Regions from separate parts of the Bacillus sp. FJAT-45350 genome, predicted to be linked through region 4. Evidence: riboswitches for the same ligand, from Rfam matches in the RefSeq annotation. Region 4 holds a riboswitch; each other region holds the start of a gene.

Region 1 (8,284 bases), 220 kb from region 4:
GAGGTATACAAACCAAAAAAAAATTAGTATTAAAATGAGAAAACTATTGAAAGAACAAATTAAACATGCTGATTTTCTATATTTCACAAAAAAAGAGTCTGTTACAGAAGAACAACAACTTGATATCCTTGCTGAGATAAGGGAAATAAATCCTCATAGTATACAGCTTACAGACCCTAAAGAACTCTTTACTCTGGACTTCGCTCTACATAATAGAAAACAATCTAATGAAAAGCTTCATGTGGAGAAAGACCTTCACATTAAGACATTTGTCTACCATTTAGAAACATCGCTTATGAAATCAGAATTTATTGAGTGGTTAGAACGATTACCATCCACCATTTACCGTATTAAAGGTTTTCTTTATTTAGATGATGACTTCTATTCAATACAATATTCATTTAGTATGCCTACATTAGTAAAGGAAACTCGTGAATTTCCTTCAAATCTTGTATTTATTGGTGAGAATTTAGACACTGATAAATTAGATAAAGAATTAAAACAACTCGAAAAATAGAGGCTGGGACAAAAGGTCTGTTTTTGGAGGCCACTGAAAAAGTCCAATCTAGACGATTCGAGAAGTGGTAATGGCTCCGCACGTTGCACGCTTGCTATGAGAAAACCACTCATAGCGCGCTTTTGAAAAGAGGCAACGGCTTCGCGCATTACTTAAAGGCCGCTGAAAAAGTGAAAATCACACTTTTTCAGCAGCCTCTGTTTTTGACCTTTTGTCCCAGCCTCTAAGCAATCAGCGGAGTAGCTACATCTTTTAAAAGGCTTGAAAAGGGGTTTGTTTCTCCTTTCAAGGCGCCGTAGCGAACGGAGCGATTGCACCCTCTATTGAAACCTTGTGTCCAAACCTCTATTTTTCACCTTCAAATTAATAACTGGTAGTATATGGATAATTTTACTTATAACGAATAATTCATATGTTTTTTACCATAATAAGAGACAGAAGTACATTAAACGGGAGGAGTACCTTAAATGAAAAAAACTATCCTTTCAATAATAACGCTTTCTTTAATCTGTATATTATCAATTGGTTGTAACGGAAATGACCAAGCAAATGATATTGCCCAAAGTATTGAACGGCAGAATACAGAAAAAAGAACTACAGTCATTGAACCACCTAGTGTAAAGCAACAAAATAAACAACGTGTAAATGTTCCACAAGAAATGGAAGAATACGCTGATGAATTTGGTTATTATCTTGATCAATTTTACTTGGCGATTGATGAAATGAGAACATTCTTTTTTGAAGACCGAAATAATCAAAAAAGAGTAGATGAATCCCTAACGTTAATTCGAAGCATTAATGAACACGCCGACAAAATCCTTCATCTACGTACACCTCACGAATTTGAAGGACTTCATGAAGTACACATGAGTGCGTTAATTGAACTTGATTCGCTCGAAGATGAGCTCGCATCTATTGATGTTAATAATGAGAAACAAATCCAGATGGCAAGGACTTATTATGAGAATACTGTCATCTCTCTTAAGCAAATGCAAAGAGAATACAAAGAAGTGTTGGAAGAATTCGGTATCAACTAGGAATATAAAAAAATCTTTTAAATGCATTGAGGTTGGGTCACAAGGTCAAAAGCGTCCTTGTGTCCCAGCCTCTATTCACGTTATCTAGTAGTACCATCTAGGTTATCAATAATTTCACTCCATGCTGCACCAATACCTTCAAATGGCTCAGCCGTACTAAACCCTTTTTTCAAAGCTTTAATACGATTTGCATTTAATCGGTCAGTTGCAATATATATATTTTCCAAGCTCATGATTTTGGATAAATCATTTCGTAATTCTAATTCAAGCTTTTTTCGATTTTGCTCACTCGACTTTACACCGACTAATGTTTTATTATCTATTGTGATTACATGTACTTCATGTACATTGTTAAAAGCAAGTAAGCGGCTTTGGATAACACTCTCTAAATCATTCTCCTGTTGAATTGTTATTCCCGATTTCTCCATATGTGGCTTATCACTCATCATACGCTTATCGTGTAACAGTCCTGGACTATTTGTTAATACTCTTGAGCCTACACGATTTGTCCCTTGATTTGGCATACTTAAATTTCTCTCACCCGAAATATTAATATTTTTTCTTGCAATATCTTCACTATACTTTGTTCTTCCCTTAGGAGTTTCATCAATAACCATCATATCTGTTAAGGGGCCCTCCATATAGCGTACTCGTTCTGTTCCATATCCACTAAAACCTTCATTTTCGTTAGCATTTGCCCCCATGATTTGCTTCTGCTCTAAAGAGCAACCAGAAAGTAACCCTACGACAAGTAAACTTGATATAACTGTATAAACGATTCTCATGGTAACCAAGCTCCTTTTTCATTTCTTTTATTTATAGCTTGTGACATGTCGACTTTTTTACTCAATCAATATTTGGGAGAATTAAGTGATAAGAATCGCTAATAAATTAATTACTTTTCACATTGTCAATTGACTAACTTTTACTTGACTATTATTTTACCCCTACTTTTCTGTTTTTGTCGTTTTACCACTATTATTGGGAGAAATACACTAAAATTGGTAAATAGATTCCCTTTAGTTCATGCTTTATGTATAATAACTTTTGAATTCAAGATAATTTAATATGGAGTGGTCATGGTGATAATGCTCGCAATCGAAGCAAAACGACATCAGATGTTAACCTATGCAAAGAAATACGGATTCACATCTGACAAAACTGTTCAATGTAGTCAAGAATTAGATAAACTTTTAAATATGGTGCAATGCAATTCACAATCTAAAATATAAAAACATAGATAAAACTCTCTACTTATTTTTTTAAAAAGTAAATATTCGTTCACATTTATTAGTACTTTAGTATATAATTGACTTAGCACTATGGAGAGGTTACTTAATAATTAGTTGCAATTGTATCTAGAGCTAATTTAAGGAGTGAACGAACATGAGTATAGAAACAGCTAAAATATCCAAAGATGAAATACTTATGAGATTAAAGGTGTTAGATGGTGTAGATGTATCTTCTGTCACAAAGTATGAGATCGAACGTATCCTCAAAAGTGTTTATCGCGTTGGTTTTGCCGATGGACAGCTTGAATATGAAAAAGAGATTAAGCACAAAAAGGCTGAATCAACAGTGTAGTCGCTGATGATTCAGCCTTTTTCTCTGCACTTTGGAATTATTTATATAGTAATTAGCGGTTGTGCTCAAAAGGCTTTTGAAGGATACGACTTAAGTCTGATAAAATTCGAATGCCATCTTTACGACCTTCTTCATGAAACGCTCGTCCATTTCGTAATTCTCCTTCTAAATAACGTACTTCATGAAATCCTTTTTCATCATTAACAACATAAATCTCTTCTGCTGTTACTCTTTTTGAAACGATTTCATTAATCTCTTGCTTCACTTTTTCTTCTTCTTGATTTGAAATAATACCTACGATTACTGTTCGTTCATGAATGACAACACTTGCATCTTCTACCCCATCAACATCTTTAATTTCACTCGTTAATGCATTTAAAATATCTCCGTCTACTCGTTCTTGATATAGAATATTGTCCTCTCTCGTGTTCGTTCCTCTACCTGTCATACTTTTTGCTACCATTCCTGGCTGACGACGAAACTTAGAACGCTCTTCTAACGTATTTGGCCGAAACTCCAATGGTTCTGTTTCAAGAGCCGGCTCTCCTGAAATCTCGACCCCTCTTGCTTCATCAGTTGGACCACAACCTGTAAGCACACTTTGAATCGCCAGAAACACAATAGCAAACACTACATATAAGAGCTTATATTTCACGATAACCTCCCCTTTCTATTTTGAGAGCACTGAAAAAATGCGTCCCTCACTTTTTCAGCGTTTTTCTCGAATAGGCTATTTTAGACTTTTTCAGTGGCCTTTTCTATTTTTAGGTTTACTTACATCATTAAAAAATAATCTTGTTACTTAAAGGAAATTTTCCTAATAACCATTGCAATCAATAATAATATTTGTTAAGGTAGACACACAAATCAATATTCTTTACTTCAAAAATTGAAGTGAGGATAGAGGTGCAAAGACCATAAGTAATTAATCTGAGGATAATGAGGTCCGTTGATGATTTATGAAAGGGGGATTTGCCGAAGCCAAGAGATTCTCATTTTTCTTGAGGCTGGTTTTGCATTTAATAAATGCAGAACTGTCATATAGCGTTTTCGCTATATGGAGGGCTATCTCACGCATGGAACATTTCTATGGAAATTCCAAGCGGTAATGAGGCTCTCATTACCGCTTTTTTGCGTATTCCTTTAAAAAAGGGACAAATTAGAGTAGCTCTATTCAATATGACACAACGAAATGTAGTCAATACTATCGATCAACTTACTTGAATAGAGGGGGAATTTAACATGTTCTTTGGAAATGTAGTAACTGCTATGGTGACACCTTTTGATCAGGACGGAAACGTAGACTTCCAAGCAACAAAAACTTTACTTAATCACTTACTATCAAATGGGACTGATGCTCTTGTTGTTGCAGGAACAACAGGTGAATCACCAACATTAACAACTGAGGAAAAATTAGAATTATTTCAATTCGTTGTAACAAACGTCAATGGAAAAGTACCTGTTATCGCTGGTACTGGCTCAAATAACACTGCTGCTACAATCGCTTTAACGAAAAAAGCGGAAGAAATCGGTGTAGATGCTGTTATGATTGTTGCACCGTACTATAACAAGCCTTCTCAAGAAGGAATGTATCAGCATTTCAAAGCTATTGCTGAGTCAACAAACTTACCAGTGATGATTTATAATATACCTGGACGTAGCGCTGTAAACATCTCTGCTGAGACAACAATTCGCTTATCCAAAATTGAAAATATTGTATGTACGAAAGAAGCTAGTGGAGATTTAGATGCAATGTCTACAATCATCCAAGAAACTGATGAGAACTTTAGCTTATACAGTGGAGACGATAGCCTAACATTACCAGTTCTTTCTATCGGTGGCACAGGAGTTGTATCTGTTGCTGCGCATGTAATCGGAAACGAGATGCAAGAAATGGTAACTAGTTTCCATGCTGGTGACGTGAAAAGAGCGGCAGCAATTCACAGACATACTTTACCGACAATGAAAGCTTTGTTCACAGCTCCAAACCCATCACCAGTTAAAGCTGCACTTGAAATGAAAGGTGTTCCATGTGGTTCGCTTCGCCTACCACTTCTACCGTTAAACGAAGAAGAACGCCATCAACTTCAACTTGTTGTACAACCAACAATGACATTTTATGTAAGCTAACTTATATGAACTAAGCTATTGCTCATGTGGCAGTAGCTTTTTTTGTAGTTGGAAAGCACATCCTCCCCTCAATTCATCATTCTTAAATCATAATTCATAATTAATATTGTAGTTTTCTCCCCCATTTCTTGGTAGGATATAGATGATACATACTATAGTTTTTATTCTATAATATTGATTAAGGGGGATTGTAATATATGTTTACAAAAGGGGAAAAAGATGCAATATATAAGGTTATTGAACATCGCCGTGATGTAAGAAGCTTCAACGACAAACCAATTCCAGAAGATGTGGTTGAACGTATTTTAAAAGCAGCTCATGCAGGCCCATCTGTCGGCTTCATGCAGCCTTGGAATTTTGTTATTATTACTTCTGACGCAGTGAAAGAAAAGCTAGCATGGGCTGCTGATAAAGAACGACGGGCATTAGCCATTCATTTTGAAGATACCCGCCAACAAGAATTTTTAAACTTAAAAATTGAAGGATTAAAAGAAGCGCCTATTACGATTTGCGTTACATGTGACCCAACACGAGGTGGGTCTCACGTTTTAGGTCGTAATTCAATACCAGAAACAGATGTCCTTTCGACTGCCTGCGCAATCCAAAACATGTGGCTTGCAAGCTGTGCTGAAGGATTAGCAATGGGATGGGTAAGCTTTTATAAGAAGAATGATGTGAGAGATATATTAGATATCCCTCCACATGTGGATCCTATCGCTCTAATGTCACTTGGGTACACTGACCACTATCCTGAGAAGCCAATCCTAGAATCAACAGGCTGGGAAGAACGTCGTGAACTAGAAAAACTTATTTTCCAAGATAAGTGGGCCCAAAAGCGATAATGTTTGATTATAAAAAACGCGTTGAGCAAAATGATATCATGTGCTCAACGCGTTTTTTATGTGTTTTTTATAATTGTTATGATAATCGGTCTGACAATTCGTTATTTATATAAAATGATGAATTTTCCCGAGGCTTTCAGACACTGAATCAGTTATTGCCTTATAAACATTAATAAACTAGGCCTTTACACCCTATTAACGGAACTGTTGTCCTATTACTTCCTAAACAATTGCCTTTTTTCAATAATGAAGGAATTGCTGTCCAAAAAAACTTAGCACTTTCCCTATCATGCTGCTTGCTTTTTCTTTACCTTTCTTAAAATCTTATCATCAGCATATCCAGTACCTAATAAAACAGCGAATACGATAATAACAAAACCAATCATCTGAACAGGCATTATTTGCTCACCAAGGAAAATAGCTGAACTCACTAACCCGAAAAATGGAACAAAATTATTAAAGACAGCCGTTTGACCTGCCCCAATCCGTTGTATAGCGGAATTAAACAGAATATGGCCGATAGCAGTTGCTACAATAGCTGATGCAAAGAAGATTGCCCATACATATCCAGGTGTGTTTACTACACTTCCTAATCCACCTGGTTCTAGTACTAAACTTATAAGAAATAACATAGAAGAACCGATGATTAACATAATACCTGTCATAAATTTCGAATCTATTGTTGCTGTTGCTTTCTTTATATAGATAAAGCTCAGAGCTTGGACAAGCATTGCTAGAAAAACAAATAAATCACCGTAATTAATTGAACCTACTCCCCCACTACCATTCAAAATGATAAGTCCAACACCAACAAGACCAAAACAAATCCCTACTAAACGTAGACGTGTTAACTGATCATTTAATAGCAATAGGGCAAAAAGTGACGTCGTTAATGGTAATAAAGCTAAAATTAGAGATGTATTAGATGCGGTTGTCATTGATAAACCAATCGCTAAAAATAAATGATGACCAACGACTCCTAGTAACGTCGTAATAATGGTAACTTTCCATTCTTTTTTCGTTAAAGGACGAAATTGCTTTTGAAAAAATAAAATTGCACAGACTACAAGTCCAGCAACAAAAATACGTAATGATTGCATCGTCGCTGGTGGTAAATACTCAACTAACACCTTTAACATAACAACATTTAAGCCCCATATAACCATAACAAAGCCGATTAAGCCATATGTTAAAATTATACTTTTTTCATTTTTCATATACTCTCACCTTTTATACCACACTGAAATTTTGTAAAACCAAGAAGAAAGCAAGTGTGCCTACTCTATCATAGGACAACTTGCTTTCTAATGCTAATAAAGAGTGTTAGCGATTTTTTTGAATAAGGAAAGAGCTCATACCAAGTATCCTCTAATAGTCTTCCTTCAATAAACAATTTCCATTAATCAGCAAATCATTACCCTTTTTTTTAAACAGTTCTCGAGGGAAGTTAGTAAGCAGCTCACAACCATCTTCTGTAATTCGAATGGACTCCGTTATTTCAACTCCATAATCATCATACCAGATTCCAGGCATTAGGTGGAATGTCATGTTCGGCTGTAAAATTGTTCTATCTCCTTTGCGAAAACTCACGGTATGCTCTCCCCAATCAGGTGGGTAGCTTAACCCGACTGAATATCCTAATCTTGAGTCTTTATGATGACCCCTTTTTGCAATCGTTTTGCTCCATACAGCTTCTACCTCTTCAGCTGCCATACCAGGTCTAATAGCTGTAACTGTTTCATTAATACCTTCTAATACGACATCCGCTAAATCAGTTACCTGTTTAGGTGATTCCCCAAGTGCCACTGTACGTGCCATAGGCGTATGATAACGCTGATAGCAACCTGCAATTTCTATCGTTAAGAAATCCCCATTTTGATATGGCCTCTCCGTCCAAGTTAAATGAGGGCAACTCGTGTTACTTCCCGTTGGTAGCATCGGTACAATTGAAGTGTAATCACCGCCATATTGTGATGTACCACTTATTTGAGCATGATAAATGCTCGCTGCAACATCGCATTCACGTACGCCTATATCAACTGTATCATAAGCGCTCTGCATTGCTTTCTCAACAATCTTTCCTGCTTTTTTCATATAAGAAATTTCTTGGTCAGACTTGATTAGACGAACCCAATTGACAAGCGTTGTTGTATTTTTAAAAGAAGCATTCGGTA
Region 2 (8,284 bases), on a different contig from region 4:
ACTTTACGTGGATCGTCACCCATGAATTTCTCATAGATTTCAATGATACCACCTAATTTAATATCAAGTTCTTTCGGATCTTTATGAGAAAGGTCTAGATACACCATGTTCTCACCGTTAATACCAAGCTTCTGCTCAACACATACATCGAAAATTTCACGAGTAGCAATGTCACGAGGTACTAGGTTTCCATAAGCAGGATACTTCTCTTCAAGGAAGTACCAAGGCTTACCGTCTTTATAAGTCCAAACACGTCCACCTTCTCCACGAGCTGACTCACTCATTAAACGTAGCTTGTCATCACCTGGAATTGCCGTTGGATGAATTTGAATGAACTCACCATTTGAATAAATAACCCCTTGTTGGTAAAGACTAGAAGCAGCAAAACCAGTGTTAATAACAGAGTTTGTTGATTTACCGAAGATAATCCCAGGTCCACCAGTAGCCATAATAACAGCATCTGCAGCAAAATGCTGAACTTGCATTGTACGAAGATCCTGAGCTACGATACCACGACATACGCCTTCATCATCAACAATAGCAGATAGGAACTCCCATCCTTCATACTTAGTAACTAGACCTGACGTTTCGTGACGACGCACTTGCTCGTCTAGTGCATATAGTAATTGTTGTCCTGTAGTAGCCCCAGCAAATGCAGTTCTAGAATGCTGAGTACCTCCAAAACGACGGAAATCTAGTAACCCTTCAGGTGTACGGTTAAACATTACACCCATACGGTCCATTAAATGGATAATCCCAGGTGCAGCATCACACATTGCTTTAACTGGCGGTTGGTTCGCTAAGAAGTCTCCACCATATACTGTATCGTCAAAGTGCTCCCATGGAGAGTCACCTTCACCTTTTGTATTAACAGCGCCATTCATTCCACCTTGTGCACATACAGAGTGAGAACGTTTGACGGGAACAAGTGAAAATAAATCGACAGGTACGCCTTTTTCTGCAGCTTTAATTGTAGCCATAAGACCTGCTAAGCCACCACCGACTACAATAATTCTTCCTTTACTCATACTAAACTCACTCCTTAAAGATTAGCTAAATCTGGATTAATAAATGCTAAGATTGCGCGAATACCGATAAATGTTAACGCAAAGAAAATAGCCAATGTTACATATGTTGAAATCACTTGTGAACGAGGTGTTACAGTAAGACCCCAAGACACAGCAAATGACCATAAACCATTAGCAAAGTGGAACGTTGTAGAAACAACCCCAATAATATAGAAAGCTAGCATAAATGGACTACTTAAAATATCAGCCATCATGTTATACTCTACAGTTGCTCCAAAGAATACTTGTACACGTGTTTCCCATACATGCCAAACAACGAATATTAATGTGATAATACCTGTTACACGTTGTAAGAAAAACATCCAGTTTCTAAAGAAACCATAGCGCCCTGCATTATTTTTCGCTTGAAACGCAATATAAACACCATAGATTGCATGATAAAGTAATGGAATGTAGATTACAAAAATTTCCATAACATACTTAAATGGTAGGTTATCCATAAAGTTTGCTGCTTGGTTAAATGCACTTGCTCCTTGAGTAGCAAAGTAGTTAACTCCTAAATGCATAATTAAGAATAAACCTACTGGAATGACTCCTAATAATGAATGTAGTCTTCGATTCATAAATTCCCGGTTACCGGCCATACCAATTTTCCCCCCAGATATTAATTTTTTTTACACTTCTAGCAACTGCTCTCTTACTCTTTCTTTTAAACTTATAAATTTGAAACCTCCCCGTATTTATCTCGTTGCTACCAAATTAAGAATAATATGAAACTTAGGTTAAGTTTCTGTGAATAAAATCCGACAAATTTATTTTACTCCCATCCCTTAGTATCGTCAAGAAAACGTCTACAAAATTTAGTCGAAAAATTCCGATATATATAGGCACAAAAAAATGATAGTACACATTAAACCCTTATTTTAAAAGGGTCTCAAACCTTCAACTACTTTTATTCACTAAATAAATAAAGTGAGAAAAAGATTGTCTTTAGGTAATTAATGAGTAACTATCATTTTTACTTTCTATTAAATCTTTACCTAATTATTTACTACTAACCGATAATTATTCGCTCAGTTGGATATTTATAGTAACTCTTCGTCTCTTTACGACGTACTGAAAATAAGAAGACGATCAGTCCAACTCTCCCTATAAACATAAGAATCATTAGAATAAATTGACTCGGTAATGAAAGCTCTGATGTAATTCCCATCGATAAGCCACAAGTTCCAAATGCTGATGCAGTTTCAAAAATTATGGCTACTAATGGGATTTGGTTCCCCTGCTCAAATGCAGAAATTAATATGACAGCCGCAAAAAGCATGACGATAAACACTGAAATTACGATAAATGCCTTTTGACTATCCTCTGGATGTATTTCACGACCAAATACTTTTACATCGTTTTTTCCAAGAGCAAAGCTCTTTATTGTTAAGAACATAACCGCTAAAGTCGTCGTTCGAATTCCCCCACCTACACTTGATGGACTTGCCCCGATAATCATCAATCCTGATATAAATAATAGCGTTGCTAAGCTTAATTCGGAAACATCCATTATCGATAGACCACCACTTCTAGTTGTTGCTGAATTAAACAACGAATGGAATAACTGCTGATGCCATTCAAGACCTACATAATAATGGTTGAACTCCAATGCCCAAATTCCAACGATACCAATTGCAAACACAATAAAATAGGTAGTTGTTGTTATTTTTGTAAATAAAGAAAATCTAAAGTTTGGGTTTTCCTTTGAAAAATATTCTTTCAATTCTAATAATACAGGGAATCCAATTGCCCCTGCGAATATTAAAAGAATCGTTACTAACTGGACATAATAGTCATTTGCAAATGGTATGAGTGACTGTCCAGTAATGTCAAATCCAGCATTTGTAAAAGCACTTAACGAGGCAAAAGCCCCCTGATAATACGCTTCACCTACAGTATCAAAATAACGTATGTAATATGTACCTAAAATTGCAGCTCCAATTAATTCAATGATGATAGCTACAAGTAGAATACCTCTCATCAAATTAACTAACCCTGAAAAGGAATTCTGATTTTGGTCAACCATAATGAGCATGCGTTGTGAGAGGATAATTTTCTTACCAAACAACATCCATACAAATGTTCCTAATGTCATAATCCCAATTCCACCGAGCTGAATGGCTAGGGCCAGAAAGATAATTCCTATTGTGCTATATGTTTCAGAAACGTTCACAACCGTTAGACCAGTTACACTTACGGCACTAACAGACGTAAATAACGCTTCACTATATGATAAAGTTACCCCACTCTGTTGAGATATTGGTAAAAATAGCAACAAGCTAAAAAGAATCATTGCTACAATATAAGAAATGATAATGATACGAAATGGAGTTAAAAATTGATTTAATGATGATTTCATAATATTACCTCCAACTTAGTTCGGAGTTCAGTATATCACTTCCTAGATAACGAATCTATAGAGAAAAAAGTGCTTTGAGATTATAATTAACTTATATAGAGAGGGGTTACATGTATGGCAAAATCAAAAGATCCAATCTTGGAAAGTGAACAGACAGTGCCTGTTTATGGTTACCATCTTATTCGAAATGTATTACTAGAGGAATTTTTAGGTAAAGAACATGAACAGACTTTATACTGGGCTGGTAAATCACTAGCTCGTAAAAATAAAAAAGAAGCGATTGATGACATTATACTATTCTTTGATAAGGCAGGGTGGGGAACACTTACCTTTGTAAAAGAAAAAAGAAATGAAATGATGTTACAATTAACATCTTCCTTGCTAGAAGAAAAAATCCCTTTATGCTATCAATTAGAGGCAGGATTTCTTGCTGAACAAGTCCAGTATATAAAAGGATACATAACTGAGGCGGTCTATACGACGAAGAAGGATAAAGTTCTCTTTACTCTCCATTGGGATGAAAAGGACAGCATTAAATAAAATCAATAAAAAAGTCTGGGACAAAAGGTCCGTTTTTGACCTTTTGTCCCAGACTCTCATTTTTGCTTAAACTGTTAGTGCTACTTCTTCAAGCTCAAATGCACGATGAAGGGCTTCAACAGCTTGAATCATACTAGTCTCATTTACAACTGCAGATACTTTAATTTCTGATGTGCTAACCATTTTAACCATTACATCACTTTCAGATAACACTTGAAACATCGTTGCTGCTACACCAGGGTTAGATACCATACCCGAACCGATAATTGATACTTTTGCTAAATCCTCTTCGTGATATACATCCTCAAATTTCAAAGACTCTTGATTCATATTCAGTAACTGCAAAACTTCTTCTAGTGCTGCCCCATTAATAGAAAAAGAAATATTGGTTGTACCTTTACTACTTTGATTTTGAATAATGATATCTACATTAACCCCTGCTTCAGATAGAAGGGTAAAAACTGTTGATAGAGTTGTTAATTCATTTGGTAAGCCCGCAATTGTTACCTTCGTTACATCATTTTCAAACGCAATTCCTCTTACTATTAGATTTTTCTCCATCGATACTTCCTCCTCAATCAAAGTTCCTTCTTCTTCAACCATACTTGAAGCAACCATTAGCTTTACATGATGATTCTTTGCAAACTCAACAGCTCGAGGGTGTAGAACACCAGCTCCTAAGTTTGCCATTTCTAGCATTTCATCATAAGAAATTGATAATAGTTTTCTAGCATCTTTAACAAAACGAGGGTCTGTTGTGAAAACTCCCGTTACATCTGTATAAATATCACAGCGTTCTGCTGAAAGTCCCGCTGCTAATGCTACAGCTGTTGTATCTGAACCACCTCGACCAAGTGTTGTAATCTCACCTGTATCTGAAACCCCTTGGAACCCAGCAACAATAACAATTTTGCCAGATTCTAAATGCTTTTCGATTCGCTCTGGCTTTATTTCTGTAATACGAGCATTGCCATGAATTTCCTCAGTCATCATTCCTGCTTGCCAGCCTGTCAGTGATACTGCTTCATGACCTCGTTGCTGAAGTGCCATTGTTAATAACGAAATTGAGATTTGCTCACCTGTTGTTAATAGCATATCCATTTCTCTTTTACTCGGTTTTTTAGATATTTGTTGAGCAAGTTCTACCAATTGGTCCGTCGATTTCCCCATAGCTGAAACAACTGCCACCACTTGCTTCCCGCTGTTTACTGTTTTAATAATTCGGTCTGCGACATGCTGAATTCTTTCCACAGATCCAACTGATGTTCCACCGTACTTTTGAACGACTACTGACATCTTCTCCATCCTTTCATTTAGGTAAATAAGGACACAAAAAAACAACAGAAAAGAGAAACCCCCTCACTGTTGTTGTCATACCTATCCGGTACCACACTTGTTCCCTTACTCACGTGAGATAGTTCTCCACACAACTTTTAGGTTGGCTGTGTGACAGCCCTGCACTTATTTAATACAGGTCCAGCTCAAAGAGTATTGAGACTCTTATCACTTCGGCAAATTCCCCTTTCAATATTCTTCTTAGGTACTCAATCACCTCAGAACATTTACTAATGGTCTTCGCTCCTCTACCATCACTTCAAAATATGAAGCGCGGCTTATTAAGTTAGTTTTCATAATAACAAAATTTTATCTATCTGACAATAAGTTTTACTTATTTACTTTTCACTTAAATGTTTAATAATTTCTTCAGCTACTTTTTCAGGTATTTTAAGTTTTTTAAATTCCTCCATACCCGCTTCCTTCATTTTTTTCACTGATCCAAAATGCTTAAGTAGCTGTTGTTTTCGCTTTTGTCCAACTCCTGGAACTTCATCTAACACTGAGGATATCATCGACTTCCCTCTCGTTTGACGATGAAAGCTAATCGCAAATCGGTGAACTTCATCTTGAATGCGCTGTAATAAATAAAACTCATGACTATCTCTTTTTAACGGGACTTCCTCTGGTGGATTACCTATCAATAGTTGTGACGTTCGGTGCTTTTCATCTTTTGCTAGTCCACATACTGGAATCGAAAGACCAAGCTCATCCTCAATAATACTTTGAGCTGAAGAAATTTGACCTTTACCACCATCAATGACAATTAAATCAGGTAGTGGAGCACCCTCTTTTAATAGACGAAAGTAGCGTCGTCGAACAACTTCACGCATCGATGCGTAGTCATCAGGACCTTCTACATCTTTGATTTTATATTTTCGATAATCTTTTTTACTTGGCTTTCCATCTAAAAAGGACACCATTGCCGATACTGGATCGGTTCCTTGGATATTAGAATTATCAAATGCTTCTATTCTATACGGAGGGCTAATTTGCAGAACTTTTCCTAGGTTTTCTACAGCCTTTACCGTGCGCTGTTCATCTCTTTCAATTAAAGAAAATTTTTCTTTAAGAGCAATTTCAGCATTTTTATGAGCTAATTCAAGAAGCTCTTTCTTTTTCCCTCTCTTTGGCTGTAGCACTTTCACTTGTAACAATTCGCTTAGTAAGTCGCTATCGATATTATCAGGTAAAAGAATTTCGGAAGGTTTAATATGCTCCTTTTTCATATAAAACTGTCCAATAAACGTTAATAAATCTTCTTCCGGCTCTTTATAAAAAGGAAATATCGAGACATCCCTTTCAATTAACTTCCCTTGTCTAATAAAAAAGACCTGTACACACATCCACCCTTTATCATAGGCAAATGCGAACACATCTCGATTCACTTGATCATTTATTGTCATTTTTTGCTTTTGCATGACCATATCGATATGCTGAATTTGGTCTCGGAGCTCTTTTGCTCTCTCAAAATTTAAATCTTCAGAAGCTTTAAGCATTTTTTCTGTTAACTCTTTTTTTACTTCCTCGTGTCCCTGGTTTAAAAAGCGAGTAATTTCTTGGACCATCTGTTTATTTTCATCTTGATTGACTTCATTAACACACGGGGCCAAGCATTGATTAATATGATAATAGAGACAAACACGATCAGGGATCGTACTACACTTTCTTAATGGATATAATCGGTCTAATAATTTCTTCGTCTCTGTAGCAGCACCTGCATTAGGATATGGACCGAAATATTTCCCTCCATCTTTCTTTACTTTTCTAGTCGTAATTAGACGAGGTTGTTCTTCAGATGTAATTTTCAAATACGGATAAGATTTATCGTCTTTCAACATGACGTTGTACTTAGGGTCATGCTTTTTAATTAAATTCATCTCTAGGATTAATGCTTCGATATTAGAGGATGTAATTATATATTCAAAGTCAGTGATTTCACTAACTAATCTCTGTGTTTTTCCATCATGGGATCCTGTGAAATACGATCGAACGCGATTTTTTAAAACCTTAGCTTTTCCTACATAAATAATCGTACCTTGATTATCCTTCATTAAATAACAACCAGGTTGGTCTGGTAATACAGCCAACTTTTGTTTTAGTGACATAGCCCTTCCTCCCCTCACTTTTAATTATGAGTTATGGGTTATGAGTTATCAATAATAAGTAAATGTAAATGTCTCTTATTAATATCATATCAAAAGTTAAGTATATTATAGTTTCCATTCAAACAGAAAAAAAGTCTGTTACCAGAAGTAACAGACTTTTCATATTATAGATGTTTGTTAAGTAACTCTGCAAGTGCTTCTTTTGGTTGGAAACCTACCACTTGGTCTACTTTTTCACCATTTTTGAAAACCATTAGTGTAGGGATACTCATTACACCATATTTACCAGCTACTTCTTGGTTTTCATCTACATCAAGCTTAACTATTTTTACTTTTTCTCCCATTTCACCATCTAATTCTTCAAGTACAGGAGCAATCATTTTGCAAGGTCCGCACCAAGGTGCCCAGAAATCTGCAAGAACTACACCTTCACTTGTTTCGTTTTGGAATGTTTGGTCTGTTACATTTACAATCGCCATTGGAAAATCCTCCTTAATTTGTCGTGCTTTACTTCATATTGAATTATACCACCTGAAAAATACGCATGCTAATATCTTGCTCATTGATACCAGATCTCACAAACAGTATGTATGATTTAACAATGTAGGTAATAATTAATGAAGAAAGCTGTATTTAATTAGTATATTCGTCATAAAATATTCCTTTTCCTTCTTATTAATTAAGAAAAAGTAAAGCGACTCTTATTAGATTTACTTTTTCTTATACTTTCTTATATAAAATAAGATAAGCACGGAATATTCCATGCTTATCTTTTCCCATTATACCTTAAGATACAACTACTTTTTTCAATTCTTCTGTTAAAATTGGCAATACATCAAACAAGTCTCCAACAATACCATAATCAGCTA
Region 3 (8,284 bases), 280 kb from region 4:
ACAAAATGAGTCCCACTACTTCTTTATAAGGTTATGGATTGAGGACACTGAAAAAACACCAAATAGATGATTCAAGAAGCGGTAATGGCTTCGCACGCGCTTGCTACGAGAAACCACTCGTAGCAAGCTTTTAATAAGAGGGAACGGCTACGCGCATAACTTTAAGGTCATATAAAAGTGAAAACCACACTTTCAGTGACCAAGTCTAATGAATTTTTTAGTGTCCTCCATTTACTTTTTTATTTTAAAACTTACTAAAATTGGGTGCTATCACTATAACGTTTTCTGTGTAATTACATAGTGTAAAGTAAAGAAGATTTGATGTCTTCTTTTAAATATCTTTTTAGGAGGTTTTTCATCATGACACACGGATATACTGGCGGTTTCGCGTTAATCGTAGTGTTGTTCATTCTATTAATCATTGTAGGTTCTGCTTACGTAGGTGTAGGCTACTAATTACCTCACGTAGGTCTAACCTACACGTATCCCTTTAATGATTAGCTTTTCCGAATAAGAAACCTGCTACGGGGCAACCTAGCAGGTTTTTCGTTTGTGTCATCATGTACAAATCCTCTCATAACAATTAAATCTATTAGACCACCCAGCCATTCCCTCTTTTTGATATAGAACATCTTAAACACCCGATACATAGCTAGGGGTGCCCTAAAGGTATGTATCTACCTTTGGAGCACCCCATATTAGGCGATTCTATTTTAATATCCTACACCTGGTCCGAACCCGTGGCCGGGACCGTAGCCAAAACCTTGACCTTGACCTGGACCTGGACCTGGACCTGGACCAAATCCATGACCTGCTCCAAATCCATGACCTGCTCCAAATCCATGACCTGCTCCAAATCCATGACCTGGACCAAATCCATGACCTGGGCCGAATCCATGACCTGCTCCAAATCCATGACCTGCTCCAAATCCATGACCTGGACCAAATCCATGACCTGCTCCGAACCCATGACCTGGACCAAATCCATGACCTGCTCCAAATCCATGACCTGCTCCGAATCCATGACCTGCTCCGAATCCATGACCTGGACCAAATCCATGACCTGGGCCGAATCCATGACCCACACCACCTAATCCTGCACCTAACCCTACACCCGCAGCAGCCGCTGCTAGCGGTAGAAGTACTCTTTGATTACTTGTATCCGCTCTATATCCTGTAGGAACATTTGCATAAGAATAATTTCCGTACATATGATTCATGCTATCTCCTCCTAACATTACATTCTCATTGTATGTAGGGTATATATACTTGAGCATGTACCCATTAAGTTTAAAAAATCTATAATAGGAAAATAAAAACAAAGAGGGTGTATCTAAGGAAAAACCTTTAGATACACCCTCTATCAGTTATTTCTTAGTAACCATATCCTACATATGAAGCACCAATGATGATTAATAGAATGAATAGAACTACCACTAACGCGAATCCACCTGTATGACCGTAACCTGACATTCTAACTCCTCCTCGTTTTTAATTATTGTGAATAACCATCACACAGTCACTATATGCATGAAGGCTATGAGTGTTTGGGTGTCTAACTATTTTGTAAAAAAATTTATAAAAAGCATTTCAAATATGCTAAATTATACAAATAAGGGTAAAATCATTATTTTATATACGATAAACTAGAAAATAAGAATACTAACATTAAGATTGGTGATAGCAATGCATGACATATTTAAATTTAAATTTATGGGAGCCCGTGTTATTAAAACCGGTTTAGCTGTGTTAATAACTGCTTGGATTTGCTTGCTGTTAGAATTACCTGCCATCTTTGCTGTAATTACTGCCATCGTTTCTATTGAAAGAACAGCATCTGATTCGATACGGAAAGGTTTAATTCGTTTCCCAGCATCTGCGATTGGTGCTGCTGTTTCAATTAGTTTCGCTTACATGTTTGGTGAATCAGCTATGACATACGCATTTGCTGCAACGCTAACGATCATTATCTGTAATAGCTTAAAATTACAAGAAGGAGCTTTAGTTGCCGTATTAACTGCAGTAGCAATGGTCCCTTCGATTGAAAGTCAATATTTATTAACATTCTTATCACGCTTAGGAACTACATCGATTGGGTTGTTCATCGCAACAATTGTCAATATCGCAATTTTACCACCAAAATTTACTGGGCTTATCAATACGAAGCTTGATTCACTTTTTATCGCAAGTAGTACTGTGTTAAAAGAATCGATCGAACAGATCCTAAATCAAGAAATTAAATACACGAAGTCCGCTTCAAAAACATACTTAAAGCTAAGAGAAGGTGGCGATGACGTTCTTAAACTCTCTCGTGCCCAAAGACAAGAATGGAAATACCATAAAGTGAAGAAAAAAGACCTAAGAAAATTTTATGACTCTCAAAAAAGACTTAACCTTCTAGAGCGAATCATTCTACATCTCGGCAACTTACAATACATGAATCAAAAAGTTGAATTTACCCCTGAACAAAAGAATCTTATTGAAAACCTTTTAGAATCAATGGTGAAAATTCTTCAAGATGAAAAACATCAAATACCTGATAACCATTATTTATATATTGATGAGCTAGACATCCGATTCAAATATCAGAGTAATAAACAACCAAGTAACCAAGAACAGTTTTACCATCACTTCACACCTATTGTCATCATCTTCTACGAACTACTTTCCCTTCATGATACACTTGAGGAACTAGAGCAACTGGTGAGGAGTGAGTAATTATTAATTATGAGTTATGAGTTATAAATTTAAATTCCAATTAATAAATCATAATTCATAATTCAGCATTCTATAGTATACTTGTTGTTAGAAATCATAATAACGAACATAAGTTTTTGTTTTTAGTGGGAGTGGAATTGATGAACAAGACGAGTAATTTACAACCATTTTTAAAATGGGCAGGAGGAAAAAGGCAGCTTTTGCCTGTATTAAGACAATATCTCCCCGAAGATTATAATCGATATTTCGAACCGTTTATTGGTGCGGGAGCATTACTTTTTGATATAGCACCAAAGGAAGCTTATATAAATGACGTCAATCAAGAGCTTGTGAACGTTTATCAGACGATTCGTGACGATGTTCACAAGCTTATTACTTATTTAGAAATACATGCTGAAAAGCACGGACAAGATGAGAATTATTATTATATAGTGAGAGAATGGGACCGTAATGGAACAATTGAGAACATATCTCTAACTGAACGAGCTGCTAGAGTGCTCTACTTAAATAAAACATGCTTTAACGGCTTATACCGAGTAAACTCTAAAGGTCAATATAATGTACCAAAAGGTAGCTATAAAAATCCTAATATTGTAAATTCAGACGTCCTTTTAACTGTCCATGACTATTTAAATAAGAACAACGTAACAATAACAAACGAAGATTTTGCAAAGACTGTATTAGAAGAAGCGAAAAAGGGAGATTTAGTCTATTTTGATCCACCATATGATCCTGTTTCTACTACTTCTTCTTTTACAAGTTATTCCCAAACGGGTTTTGGAAAAGAAGAACAAGTACGTTTGAAGGATGTTTTTGTTGAGCTTGCAGATAGAGGTTGCTATGTCATGCTTTCAAATTCATATACGGACTTTATTCGTGACTTATATGGACAAGCTAACTTTGAAGCGATTCCAGTAAAAGCAACCAGAAGCATTAACTCGAAAGCTACATCCAGAGGGAAAATAGATGAGGCGGTGATACTTAGCTATGTCTCAAAAGACAAAAAATGATGTTGCGTGGGAGTTTCTTTTTGATAAATATAATATTGTGCAGCGTATTGAGCGAGATGGATTTTATCGTATAGCAGCGAATGACATACGTGAAGTACGCGAACCTCGATTAATGTGTAAATTCGATCATAGGACGAGCTTACCACAACCGTTTAAAGAAACGAAATTATCGATTCTTCCTCTCTCTCGGAGCGAATATGTAATCGGCAACTTCGAGATTTTCGAAAAGGTTAAATACAATAAAGATCAAATTCCTACCCGTGTTAGCATTCCTGATTTTATTGATACAATTAAACGTGATGACTTGTACTCTGAAAGCGCAGCTCTCCATGCAGCTCATGTTTCAGGAATGTTTCAACATGTACTAGAACTAAATAGAAACGCTCCTCTTTTACAAACTGTGTCAGGGAGAATGGGTTCAAAGCATTTCAACTATGAAGTTAACCTTGCTCATGAAGGTTCCTTTTCAATCAACGTAGAGGGTTCTCAAATTGAGATTGATGGAGGATATGAAACGAAAGACTCCTTTCTAATCGTTGAGGCCAAGAAGGAAACTGTGAAGGACTTTAATATTCGCCAATTATTCTATCCTTACCGTGTTTGGAAGAACAAAACGAATAAAAATATTATACCAATATTCTTCACACACTCTAATGACATCTTTAGTTTCTTTGTCTATACATTTGACGACGACCAAGTGTTTAATTCTATTCGCTTACTGAAGCAGCAAGATTTTATTATTGATAACGAGAAAATAACAATAGAAGAAGTCCTACATCTCGCACACTCCACACCCCTTGTCGAAGAAAGAACGGATATCCCCTTTCCACAAGCGGATACATTTGAAAGAGTCGTAGATTTATTAGGGTTACTTTATGAACGAGAAATGAGTCCCAACGATATTGCTGAGAATTACGACTTTAATGGTAGACAATCTTATTACCACGCAGATGCTGGAGTTTATTTAGGCCTCATTGAAAAAGTCAAAAAGAATAGAACCACTTATTTCAAACTAAGTAACAAAGGTCGAAACATTATGTCTATGTCATACAAAGCAAAATATATGTCACTCATCTCTTCTATATTAGAACATGCTCCATTCAATGTTGCATTTCAAGAATGGGTTCCTAACCAGTTCCTAAATAAGGAAAGACGAATCGAGATTATGAAAGAAAATAAAGCAAATGTAAATCCAAATAATAGTACGATTATACGTAGGTCGCAGTCTGTTCAAAAATGGTCAGAGTGGATATATCGATTAACACAAATTTAAAAAATTTTCTCAATATAATTTGATATCTCTGTTTATCTTACCTAATCTTTCAACTTGACCATATTTATATTACTGATATAATAACTAAGGCGTTTACAATTTAATATTACCTTGTCTTTCGATGAGGTAGAGGTGCGAAAACTATAAGTATACAATGTGAGGCTGACAACCATTGACCATTGTAAAAAGGAGTTTTCGCCGAAGCAGGGAAAATGTCAATTTTTTCTGTTGGGGTTGCCTTAAATAAGGGTAACACTGTCATTATGAAGATGAATTTATGTTCATAATGGAGAACTACTGGTCGTGGCAGATTTACTACATTACAGAGTAATGATAGATATGTCTATCACTTCTCTGTTTTTTTGTGTTCTCTATTATTGTATGGATCATCTACACATTGTTAAGGAGGAAGAAAATTGATAGGAACTATTTTTTCATTAATCCCCCCTCTTCTTGCCATTGTGATGGTTCTCTTAACAAGAAGAGTAATTTTATCATTGGGTGTCGGGGTTATATCTGCAGCCTTACTACTTGAGAGCTTTTCTCCGGTTGCTACAGTCTCAACAATCCTTGCTAGTATAAGAGATATTTTCATCTCTGATGGTGGGTTAAATACATGGAATGTCTACATTCTATTATTCTTATTTCTATTAGGAATTATTTCAGCATTTATTACGATTTCAGGCGGAAGTCGTGCATTCGGGGAATGGGCATTAAAGAGAGTCAAAACAAGAGTTGGAGCGCAAATTGTTACAGCATTCCTTGGCATTATCATTTTTATTGATGATTATTTTAATGCATTAGCTGTAGGACAAGTTAGCCGTCCGATTACTGATAGACACCGTGTATCTCGTGCAAAATTGGCCTATATTATTGATTCAACATCTGCCCCAATCTGTGTTGTTTCACCTATTTCAAGTTGGGGAGCATATATTATCGGGATTATCGGGACGATCTTTGCTACACATCAGATTACTCAATATACTGCCTTTTCAGCATTTATTCAAATGATTCCATTAAACTTCTATGTTATTACTGCTATTTTATTAGTTTTTGTTACAGCAATTTTCAATATTAATATTGGTAGTATGAAAAGACATGAACAAATGGCAGTGAAAACTGGTCAAACGTATAATACTGATAAGGGTAAGATTCCTGGTGAATTATCTGAAGACTTACCAGTAAGCAAAAAAGGAACAGTTCTTAATCTGATTGTTCCTATCATAGCACTAGTTATCGGTACAGTTGGAGCTATGATTTATACTGGAATTGAAGGTACTGATGGTACTGCAACCATTCTAGATATTTTCGAAAATACAGATGTAGCAACGGCTTTACTTTATGGTGGTATATTTAGTGTAGTGATTAGCTTTATTTTATTCTTAACTCAAAAAGATTTGTCGGCTGGGGTATCCGGTCTTGCTGTTAAAGCAGGGATTAAGAGTATGCTTCCTGCCGTGTATATCCTTATTTTCGCATGGAGTATCGTTGATTTAATTGGTCAGTTAGAAACGGGTCAATATCTTGCAGGATTAGTAGAGAATTCTAACATTAACATTGGTTGGTTACCTGCTATCCTATTTGTTATCGCTGGAATTATGGCATTCTCTACGGGGACGTCATGGGGAACATTTGGCTTAATGCTACCAATCGCTGGACAAATTATGGCTGTTATCGATGTTTCTCTATTATTACCAGCATTAGCTGCTGTCCTAGCAGGCTCTGTATTTGGAGACCATTGTTCACCAATTTCTGATACAACGATTCTCTCTTCTACTGGCGCAGGCTGTCATCACGTTGATCACGTAATTACACAGCTCCCTTATGCTGTTATTGCAGGAGTGATTTCAGTAATTGGATATATTGTTCTTGGATTAACAGGAAGCATGATAATAAGTTTAGTGACATTATTAGTAACCTTTGTCATCGTCATGATTGCTCTCATTACGTTAACTAGAAAACAATCATACTAAACAGAACAAAATCCACATAGAGGAATTTGTTAAAAGCAATGTGCGAAGCCACTACATGTTTAAAAGTTCAGTGACAAGTGATTTTCTTATCTCTGAACGAGTAGTGCGCGAAGCCATTGCCCTACTTATCCACATTGAAGTATTTTAAAATCGTTCGAGGCCGCTGAAAAAGTGTAATTTTCACTTTTTCAACGGCCTTTAATCGTTCGTAGAAACTTTTTTGTAATAAATGAATTCACAATTCAGACTTTTCAATCCGATGGTGTTATAATCATTTTATTTACTATAGATTAAGAGGAGAATATTTTATATGCAAGTTCAAACAAAAAACGTTACAACGCCGGTACCACAAGAAAAAACAGCATATCGAATTTTACTTATCATAGGTTTTGTCCATCTATTAAATGATGCAATTCAAGCTCTCGTACCTGCAATGTTTCCTATTCTCGTACAATCAATGGGATTAACCTTTACACAACTTGGACTAATTGCATTCGCACTAAACTTAACTTCCTCCCTCATTCAGCCAGTCGTTGGAGCATATACCGATAGAAAACCATCACCGTATGCACTTCCAATAGGACTTTGTTTTACGTTGGTTGGTGTACTTGGAATAGCCTTTGCTCCATCTTTTTGGTTAGTAATGTTATCCGTTATTTTTATCGGCCTTGGCTCTGCTACCTTCCACCCAGAAGGTTCACGAGTAGCTTATATGGCAGCTGGAAATCGCCGTGGCTTTGCTCAATCAATCTATCAAGTTGGTGGAAATGCCGGCCAAGCACTAGCTCCGTTAATTACCGCTTTGATACTCGTTCCACTTGGACAGTTCGGAGCGATATGGTTTACCTTTGTGGCAGTACTTGCCATTGGTCTTTTATTTTATATCGCTAGATGGTATTCAGAACAAGTGACGATTACAGCAAAAGCGAAAAAAACAGCTAAATCAGTAGATAAAAGCCAATCAAAAGTTCATCGCAAAGTAATTCTTTCGGCTATTAGCTTGTTAATTTTTCTAGTCTTTGCACGTTCATGGTTCCATGCTGGAATGACAAACTACTATGCTTTTTATTTAATTGAGCAATACAATCTAACGATTAGTCAGGTACAAGTATATCTATTTATTTTCTTAGCAGCAGGTGCTTTTGGAACATTTGCCGGTGGACCTCTTGCTGACAGATTTGGAAAAAGAAACATCATTATGCTTTCAATGCTTGGTTCTGCCCCGTTAGCATTGTTGCTACCGCATGTAGGTCCAGTACTTGCCTACCCTTTAATTGCTATTATCGGCTTTATTATATTATCTAGCTTTT
Region 4 (8,284 bases):
TACCAATGATTATTGGTGAGATTCAGCGTTTCCTTCGAGATGATGGAACAGTGAAAGTAAGTAGGTCCATTAAAGAATTAGGAAACAAAATACGTAAGGTGAAGGACGATCTTTCAAAAAAATTTGGACGTGTTCCTACCGTAAATGAAATTGCAGAGCAATTAGAAATCACGCCAGAGGAAGTGGTCTTTGCTGGTGAGGCAAGTCGTTCTCTATCATCTATACATGAAACAGTGTACGAGAATGATGGTGACCCAATCACACTCTTAGACCAAATTGCTGATAACTCGGAAAGCAAATGGTTTGATAAAATTGCCTTAAAAGAAGCAATCCGTCATCTAGAAGAACGAGAACGATTAATAGTCTATCTACGGTATTACCAAGACCAAACCCAATCAGAAGTAGCATCCAGACTCGGCATCTCGCAAGTCCAAGTTTCACGCCTCGAAAAGAAAATATTGGAACAAATTAAAGAGCAAATGGGCGACTTATAGTTGCACGTTTGCTTTTTTTTTTTTTAGCAAACGTAATTGTTAATGGTTAATTAAGAGAGCTAAAATATTTTGGGAATTTAGGGATGAAAGAAAGCTTTAAAAAATTAGAAATTAACAATTACACATTAACAATTGATTTTCCCCCTTTCTTTCAGAATGAAAATCCACTATTTAACCATACTAAACCTAACTAGAAAATATAGAGGAATATGGTATTCAAATTCGCCATTAGCCATTCTCCATTATTTTATAAAACGTTTCTTGCAATTGGGGGGAGCTTGTTGAATGAATAAAACCGTGTACCTTCGCATGAGGCATCGAGTTCAAGTTGTACCTAATCAACGAGTGACTATTGGGGATGTTGCACAGGTCATTACAGATAAAGACTTACGAGATTTTATCGTTCGTTTACCGATTCATCAAGTTACAGTGGAAGATAAAAATTTTGTAGTCATTGATGTAATGAAGCTTATTCGTATTATTCAGAGAGAAAGACAAGGGACAGAAGTACAATCTATAGGTCCACCACAAGCAATCTTACAAGTCATATTTAAGAAAAAGAAAATTGCACTCGTTTATTTTCTCCTCATATGGTTTTTGTTATTTGTAGGGGCAGGTTTAGCGATTATGAATTTTCATGAAGATGTGAGTATGCAAGAGGTTCATCAAAAAATTCATATGGCAATCACAGGTGAAGAAAACCCTAAACCACTGCTATTTCAAATACCGTATTCAATAGGATTAGGTCTCGGTATGATTTTGTTCTTTAATCATATATTTCGTAAACGATTGAATGAAGAACCAAGCCCTCTTGAAGTTGAAATGTTCAATTATGAACAAAACCTAGACCAATACATTATTTCTCATGAAAATAGTGAAAGTGAAACCAAGTTACATGGTGATTAAATCGTTTTTAATCATGTTTGTTGGACTTTCTGGAGGGCTCGCAGTTGGAGCTGGGTTTGTGGCGTTTCTAACAGTATTAGGAATTGTGCCAAGACTTACACAATTATCAAAAACAAGTAAGTTCATTCATTACTATGAAGCAGCGATAATTATCGGCGCATTAATAGGAGCGTGGGTAAGTTTACAAGATTCTATTTTATATTTATGGAGAGTTCTACTTATCCCAACTGGTCTTGCTTCCGGGATGTTTATAGGGTTACTTGCAGCCGCGCTGACAGAAGTACTAAACGTATTTCCAATTCTTGCAAAGCGAATAGGTGTAGCTGAGAAAATAATTTATTTATTAATGGCGATAGTTCTAGGGAAAATATGTGGGTCTTTATTTCACTGGATTTATTTCGTTGATATGTAAAAGGAGTGAAGAATGTGGATGCTGAGAAGAAAAAAATAAAAGAGTATCAAAAGAAAATAAAGCCATATCAACCGAAGACACCCTATCTTCTAAACTGCCTTAAAGCCTTTTTAATAGGCGGAGCCATTTGTGCAATAGGACAGGGAATATCAAATTTCTACATTAGAGTCTTTGACCTTACCGAAAAAACAGTTACAAGTCCTACGATTGCGACGCTTATTTTACTAGCGGCGCTTCTAACAGGACTAGGTGTCTATGATAGGTTAGGTCAATTTGCAGGTGCTGGTTCAGCTGTTCCGGTGACCGGTTTTTCTAATGCGATTGCAAGCGCTGCTCTTGAGCATAAAAGTGAAGGACTTGTTCTAGGGATAGGCTCGAATATGTTCAAAATTGCTGGAGCGGTTATTGTGTTTGGTGTTGTGTCAGCTTATTTAGTAGGACTCACAAGACTACTTGTTCAAACGCTAATTAGCTAACAAAGGAGGCAGAGCGATGTGAAGCTCGTTGGTAATCAAACATGGCGATTCGAAGACGGAATCTATCTCACTTCAACGGGTACAGCTGTAGGTCCAATTGAATCAGAAGGGCCGTTAAAAGAAGATTTTGATACGAGCTATGATAATCTCTATTGCGGTGAAGCCAACTGGGAACTAGCTGAACGAAAATTATTAATGGATTCAATTGACTCATGTTTACAAAAACAAAATCTCAAAGAAAAAGAAATAGACTTTTTTCTTGCAGGAGATTTATTAAATCAAAATGTGACTTCGAATTATGTTGCTAGATCAATGGGAATTCCTTTTTTAGGAATGTTTTCAGCTTGTGCAACAGCTATTGAGACATTAGCTATGGGATCAGTCTTAGTTGATGGTGGTTATGCAAATAAAATAATAGCTGCAACGAGTAGTCATAATGCCACTGCTGAGCGACAGTTCAGGTATCCTACTGAATTTGGTGGACAGAGACCAGAATCCTCTACTTTTACAGTGACAGGAGCAGGAGCAGCTTTAATAAGCAAAAAACCAGGTCAATTAGGGATAAAAATACGTGAGGCTACAATTGGTAAAGTTGTTGACTTAGGAATTAAAAATCCATTTGATATGGGTTCAGCTATGGCTCCAGCAGCTTGCGACACAATTGTTGCTCATTTACAGGATACAGGTAGAAAAGCAGAAGACTACGATTTAATAGTGACAGGAGATTTATCAAGAGTTGGTAGTGGCATTGTCAAAATGTTATTAAAAGAACAAGGGATTAGCCTCCATAATAATTATCAAGACTGTGGTGTGATGATTTACAGCCAAGATCAAAATATTTTTGCTGGAGGCAGTGGGTGTGCATGTCCTGCTGTTGTTACATATGGTCATTTGGTGAATGAAATGAAAAAAGGCAAGATTAAACGAATGCTTGTTGTCGCTACAGGAGCACTTCTTAGTCCTACAATGATGCAACAAAAGGAATCGATTCCATGTATTGCTCATGGAGTTGTTTTAGAGTCTGAGGTGATAGATTCATGATGGAATATGTAATTGCCTTTGTTGTTGGTGGAACTATATGTATTGTAGGTCAACTTTTACTAGATGTCCTGAAGCTAACGCCAACTCATATGATGAGTACCTTAGTTGTTGCCGGAGCACTTTTAGATGGATTTCATTTGTATGATAGGCTCATTGACTTTGCCGGGGCAGGTGCAACCGTCCCAATCACTAGCTTTGGACATTCACTCGTTCACGGGGCGATGGCTGAGTCAGAGAGATATGGATTTTTAGGAGTAGGGATGGGAATTTTCGAGGTTACATCTGTAGGGATTTCTACTTCAATATTATTTGGTTTTTTAGTAGCAATTGTATTCAAACCGAGGGGGTGAAAGTAGTGAGTGAAAAAAAGCGAGTCATTCTCATTACGGACGGCGATCAATCAGCGAAACATGCAGTTCAAATCGTTGCAAAACAAATAGGTGGCCGTTGTATAACGAGCTCAGGAGGGAACCCTTCAAGGTTATCAGGTGAAGAGTTAGTAGAGCTGATTCATAAAGCTCCTACTGAACCTGTTCTAGTTATGTTTGATGATTGTGGCTTTCAACGGGAAGGGCCAGGTGAACATGCTATGCGCTATGTAGCAAATGATTCATCAATAGAAGTACTTGGTGCAATTGCTGTTGCGTCAACGACACATTTCTCGGAATGGACGAAGGTAGATGTAAGCATTGATAGGTATGGAAACTTAACTGAGTATGGAGTTGACAAAAACGGATTGCAAGATTTGGAAATAGGTAGAATTGATGGAGATACTGTATATATATTGGACGAAATGAACATACCTATTGTTGTAGGTGTCGGTGATATTGGAAAGATGGCTGGTCAAGATGTCCCGGAAAAAGGCGCTCCCATCACCAGGAAAGCAGTGGAGATTATCTTAGAAAGGAGCGGAAATCATGAGTGAGCAGCAAGAGAAAATGAAACAGCCTATTTCAAAGAAAATTATAGAGAATGAAGTTGCTCTTAAGTCCAGGCTTGGAATTGGGAAAAGCTTTGACGTCGGGGTAAGAAAATTAACGATCTTTGATAAAGAAATCCAAATTTACTTTACAAATGGTTTATGTGATATTCAATATATCATTGAAGTACTAAGAGAATTAATGCTCGTCGACTCAAGGGAAGAAAAGCCAGACAATGTGAAGAGGGCGATTGAAAATCATCTAACACATGTACAAGTAGAGTTTGTTGATACGTTAGACGATGCCATTTCACAAATGCTTTCAGGACTCATATTTATTTTAGTTGAAGGGGAAGACGAAGCCTTTGTTGTAGATGTTAGAAGCTATCCTGGTAGAGGACCTGACGAGCCTGATACTGAACGAGTTGTAAGAGGTGCTCGTGATGGATATACGGAAAACATCATTCAAAATACGGCATTAACAAGACGTAGAATTCGGGATGAACGTTACCGAAATGAAATTATGCAGGTAGGAGAACGTTCAAAGACGGATATATGTATTTCATACTTAGAAGATGTCGCTGATCCAGATTTAGTAGATATTATAAAAAAAGAACTAAAAGCAATTAATATTGATGGATTAACGATGGCGGACAAGGTAGTTGAGGAGTATATAGTAAAACAAGGCTTTAATCCATTTCCGCTTGTTCGTTATACGGAACGCCCTGATGTGGCAGCTACACATTTATTAGAGGGTCATGTCGTTATTACCGTTGATGCGTCACCGAGTGTTATCATCGTTCCTACAACGTTATTCCACCATGTACAGCATGCGGAAGAATATCGTCAAGCACCTGCTATTGGAACGTTTCTACGATGGGTTCGTTTTGCAGGTATTGTTATTTCATTATTCATTTTACCTTTGTGGTTATTAATGGTTATGACACCAGACATGGTACCAGAGGCGATTGATTTTATTGGTCCCAATGATGACATAAATGTACCGATATTTGCTCAAATATTTATTGCTGAAATTGGGATAGAGCTCTTGAGGATGGCTGCGATCCATACACCTTCTCCATTAGCAACCGCCCTTGGGTTAGTAGCTGCATTATTAATTGGTGATATAGCCATTCAAGTTGGTTTATTTACAGCAGAAGTTATCTTATATGTTGCACTAGGAGCAATAGGGATGTTCGCGACACCGAGTTATGAGTTAGGGATTGCGTTGAAAGTCGTTCGCTTATTACTACTCATTGTCGTTGCTATTTTCCAAGCACCCGGCTTTATTATTGCGACAGCGATTTTCTTCCTTCTATTAGTTAGCATTAAAACATTAAATAAGCCTTATATGTGGCCATTCCTACCATTTGATCCAGCTGCATTCTGGCAAATACTTGTACGTACATCAGTACCTAATATTAAAAAGAGACCAAGTATTGTTGGTCCTAAAGATCCAATTAAACAATCGTAATACTGAAAGAAGAATGAGGCTTGCTCCTCATTCTTCTTTGTGTTAGAGTGGGATAATAATTGACATTCCAAATAAAGAATAGCCTCGTCAAAACGATGGGGTAGAGGTGCAAGGTGAAAAAGTACATTTGTGGAGTTTGTGGTAACTGTGAAGCGAATGGGAAGGTCAACTTGCCGAAGTGAAAGAGGATGCCACAATCTTTTATTGCTGGGTCGTTACTAAATAAGTAACGGACTGTCACTATAGTGTTTATTATAGTGGAGTACTATTCTTATGACTTGAGGTTACTATTGCTTTCTATATTCTATATAGCAGCTAGTGTTCCTTATACATTAGCTGCTTTTCTAATGAACATTATTAAGGAGAGAAGAATATGTTTTTACATGGTACTAGTAAAATAAATGAACTTGGGCATTTAGAAATAGGTTCAGTTGATACAGTGAAGTTAGCAAATGAATTTGGTACGCCTTTATTTGTGTATGATGTGGAATTAATTCGAGAAAGAGCACATCAATTTCAAGAGGCTTTTAAAAAGCAAGGAGTAATAGCTCAAGTTGCATACGCAAGCAAAGCGTTCAGCTGCATTGCTATGATAGAGTTAGTTGATGACCTTGGACTAAGCTTAGATGTTGTTTCTGGAGGAGAGTTATATACAGCTGTTGCGGCTAAGTTTCCAATGGAGAGAATTCACTTTCATGGAAACAATAAGAGCAAGGAAGAAATTGATTTTGCTGTTGAAGCGGGAATTGGTTGCTTCGTCGTTGATAACTTCTACGAATTAGACTTACTCGAGCAAGCAAGTGAACGTCATCAAAAGAAAATTTCAGTATTACTTCGAACGACACCTGGTGTAGAAGCGCATACTCACGATTATATTTCGACTGGTCAAGAAGACTCTAAGTTCGGTTTTGATTTATTAAGTGGTCAGGTTGATAAAGCGATTAAACGAATTCAAGACAAAGAGCAGTTTGAGTTACTAGGTCTTCACTGTCATATTGGTTCTCAAATTTTTGAAACAACAGGATTTGTGATGGCTGTCGAAAAAATCTTTACTCACGTGAAGAAATGGAAAGAAGAATTAAATTATATCCCTAAAGTATTAAATTTAGGTGGTGGATTCGGTATTCGTTATATCGAAGGAGATAAGCCACTTCCTGTTTCAGACTATGTGAATGCCACAATTGATGCTGTGAAAGAACAATCTAATCAATTAGGTATAGATGTACCTGAAATCTGGATTGAGCCAGGAAGATCATTAGTGGGAGATGCAGGGACGACTCTTTATACAGTAGGTTCTGAAAAAGAAATTCCAGAGGTTCGTCATTATCTATCAGTTGATGGTGGTATGAGTGATAACCTTCGACCTGCATTATATCAAGCGGAGTATGAGGGGATTCTTGCAAATCGTGCATTAGATGAAGCTGATAGCAAGTTCTCCATTGCGGGTAAATGCTGTGAAAGTGGAGATATGCTTATTTGGGATCTTCCACTTCCTAAAGCAAAACATGAAGATATTTTGGCTGTCTTCTGTACGGGAGCATATGGATATTCGATGGCAAATAACTACAACCGTATCCCGAGACCGGCTGTTGTCTTTGTGGAAAACGGAACAGCGAAGCTCGCAATTCAACGTGAGTCATATGAAGATTTACTTCGTCTAGACAAGTCAATTCGCTAACTTTATAGAGGACAGTATTACAGGTAATGACAACCTCGTAATACTGTCTTTTTTTCTGTTCAAATCAACTCAGGTAATGGAATTAGATTTACAGAAATGGAGCTTTTACTAGATTATTACCAATTATACGTTTTTTCCCTAGTAATCTACTAGTGAAGTTGGATAATATTCGCAGTATGATTCAGTTAGGAGGGAAGACATCATGAAAAAACTACTTTTGCTTCTACTTATTGTACTTTTCATTCCTACGAAAGCGTTTGCATCAAATGTAGCAGACCGAATTGTAGAAACAGGAAAGCAATACATAGGAACACCATATCAATATGGAGCACCACTCGGGAATACGTCAAGCTTTGATTGCTCTTCGTTTTCAGCCTATATTTTTGGCCAACATGGGATTACTTTACCAAGGGTTAGTCAAGATCAAGCGCGAGTTGGAACGGCAGTAAGCAAAGGGGACTTACGAAAAGGAGATCTTATTTTTTATGACACAAACTTTGATGGAAGAATTAATCATTTAGGAGTCTATATGAATAGCAACGAAATGATTCATGCTTCTTCAAGTCAAGGGGTACATATTACTCGTCCATTTTCACCTTATTGGGAAGCACGATTTGTTTCGGCAACTCGTGTAATATCTAATGAAAATTCTTCAAACTCAGGAACTACTTATACGGTAAAAGCAGGGGATACACTATTCCTCATTGCTAGAAGTCATCAAATAACAGTTGAACAGCTAAAGCAATGGAACCAGTTGAATTCAGATACAATTTTTGTAGGACAACAATTAACTATTGTTGGGCCGAATCAAATTAGCCAGAGTCCAAACACGAAAATGAACGTTCATACAGTTGCACCAGGTGACAGCCTTTGGACGATAAGTC

The links. A riboswitch is a leader RNA that binds a small molecule or an ion and turns the genes downstream of it on or off. The one in region 4 is predicted to bind lysine.
Region 1: another riboswitch for lysine. It lies ahead of dapA (4-hydroxy-tetrahydrodipicolinate synthase); the one in region 4 lies ahead of lysA (diaminopimelate decarboxylase).
Region 2: another riboswitch for lysine. It lies ahead of CD003_RS18680 (aspartate kinase); the one in region 4 lies ahead of lysA (diaminopimelate decarboxylase).
Region 3: another riboswitch for lysine. It lies ahead of CD003_RS09000 (Na+/H+ antiporter NhaC family protein); the one in region 4 lies ahead of lysA (diaminopimelate decarboxylase).

The regions. Positions count from the first base shown of each region.
Region 1 covers NZ_NISU01000001.1:1,844,405-1,852,688, forward strand. Annotated here, with positions in the region: gene CD003_RS09260 (CobW family GTP-binding protein) at 1-517, shown strand, start outside; gene CD003_RS09265 (hypothetical protein) at 985-1,554, shown strand; gene CD003_RS09270 (YhcN/YlaJ family sporulation lipoprotein) at 1,635-2,339, opposite strand; gene CD003_RS09275 (aspartyl-phosphate phosphatase Spo0E family protein) at 2,643-2,786, shown strand; gene CD003_RS09280 (hypothetical protein) at 2,941-3,138, shown strand; gene CD003_RS09285 (YhcN/YlaJ family sporulation lipoprotein) at 3,191-3,793, opposite strand; lysine riboswitch at 4,032-4,214, shown strand; gene dapA (4-hydroxy-tetrahydrodipicolinate synthase) at 4,381-5,268, shown strand; gene bluB (5,6-dimethylbenzimidazole synthase) at 5,466-6,110, shown strand; gene CD003_RS09300 (DMT family transporter) at 6,398-7,327, opposite strand; gene CD003_RS09305 (M24 family metallopeptidase) at 7,479-8,284, opposite strand, start outside.
Region 2 covers NZ_NISU01000002.1:433,967-442,250, reverse strand. Annotated here, with positions in the region: gene sdhA (succinate dehydrogenase flavoprotein subunit) at 1-1,028, opposite strand, end outside; gene CD003_RS18695 (succinate dehydrogenase cytochrome b558 subunit) at 1,043-1,672, opposite strand; gene CD003_RS18690 (TrkH family potassium uptake protein) at 2,083-3,432, opposite strand; gene CD003_RS18685 (YslB family protein) at 3,547-3,972, shown strand; gene CD003_RS18680 (aspartate kinase) at 4,039-5,268, opposite strand; lysine riboswitch at 5,380-5,566, opposite strand; gene uvrC (excinuclease ABC subunit UvrC) at 5,646-7,415, opposite strand; gene trxA (thioredoxin) at 7,580-7,894, opposite strand; gene CD003_RS18665 (electron transfer flavoprotein subunit alpha/FixB family protein) at 8,202-8,284, opposite strand, start outside.
Region 3 covers NZ_NISU01000001.1:1,779,916-1,788,199, forward strand. Annotated here, with positions in the region: gene CD003_RS08970 (YjcZ family sporulation protein) at 361-456, shown strand; gene CD003_RS08975 (hypothetical protein) at 714-1,220, opposite strand; gene CD003_RS08980 (YjcZ family sporulation protein) at 1,375-1,473, opposite strand; gene CD003_RS08985 (FUSC family protein) at 1,687-2,718, shown strand; gene CD003_RS08990 (DNA adenine methylase) at 2,859-3,728, shown strand; gene CD003_RS08995 (type II restriction enzyme) at 3,706-5,001, shown strand; lysine riboswitch at 5,121-5,306, shown strand; gene CD003_RS09000 (Na+/H+ antiporter NhaC family protein) at 5,418-6,974, shown strand; gene CD003_RS09005 (MFS transporter) at 7,285-8,284, shown strand, end outside.
Region 4 covers NZ_NISU01000001.1:2,060,514-2,068,797, reverse strand. Annotated here, with positions in the region: gene sigF (RNA polymerase sporulation sigma factor SigF) at 1-494, shown strand, start outside; gene CD003_RS10395 (stage V sporulation protein AA) at 780-1,400, shown strand; gene CD003_RS10390 (stage V sporulation protein AB) at 1,390-1,812, shown strand; gene spoVAC (stage V sporulation protein AC) at 1,827-2,288, shown strand; gene spoVAD (stage V sporulation protein AD) at 2,307-3,329, shown strand; gene spoVAE (stage V sporulation protein AE) at 3,329-3,679, shown strand; gene CD003_RS10370 (stage V sporulation protein AE) at 3,685-4,254, shown strand; gene CD003_RS10365 (spore germination protein) at 4,247-5,722, shown strand; lysine riboswitch at 5,816-5,998, shown strand; gene lysA (diaminopimelate decarboxylase) at 6,096-7,400, shown strand; gene CD003_RS10355 (LysM peptidoglycan-binding domain-containing protein) at 7,603-8,284, shown strand, end outside.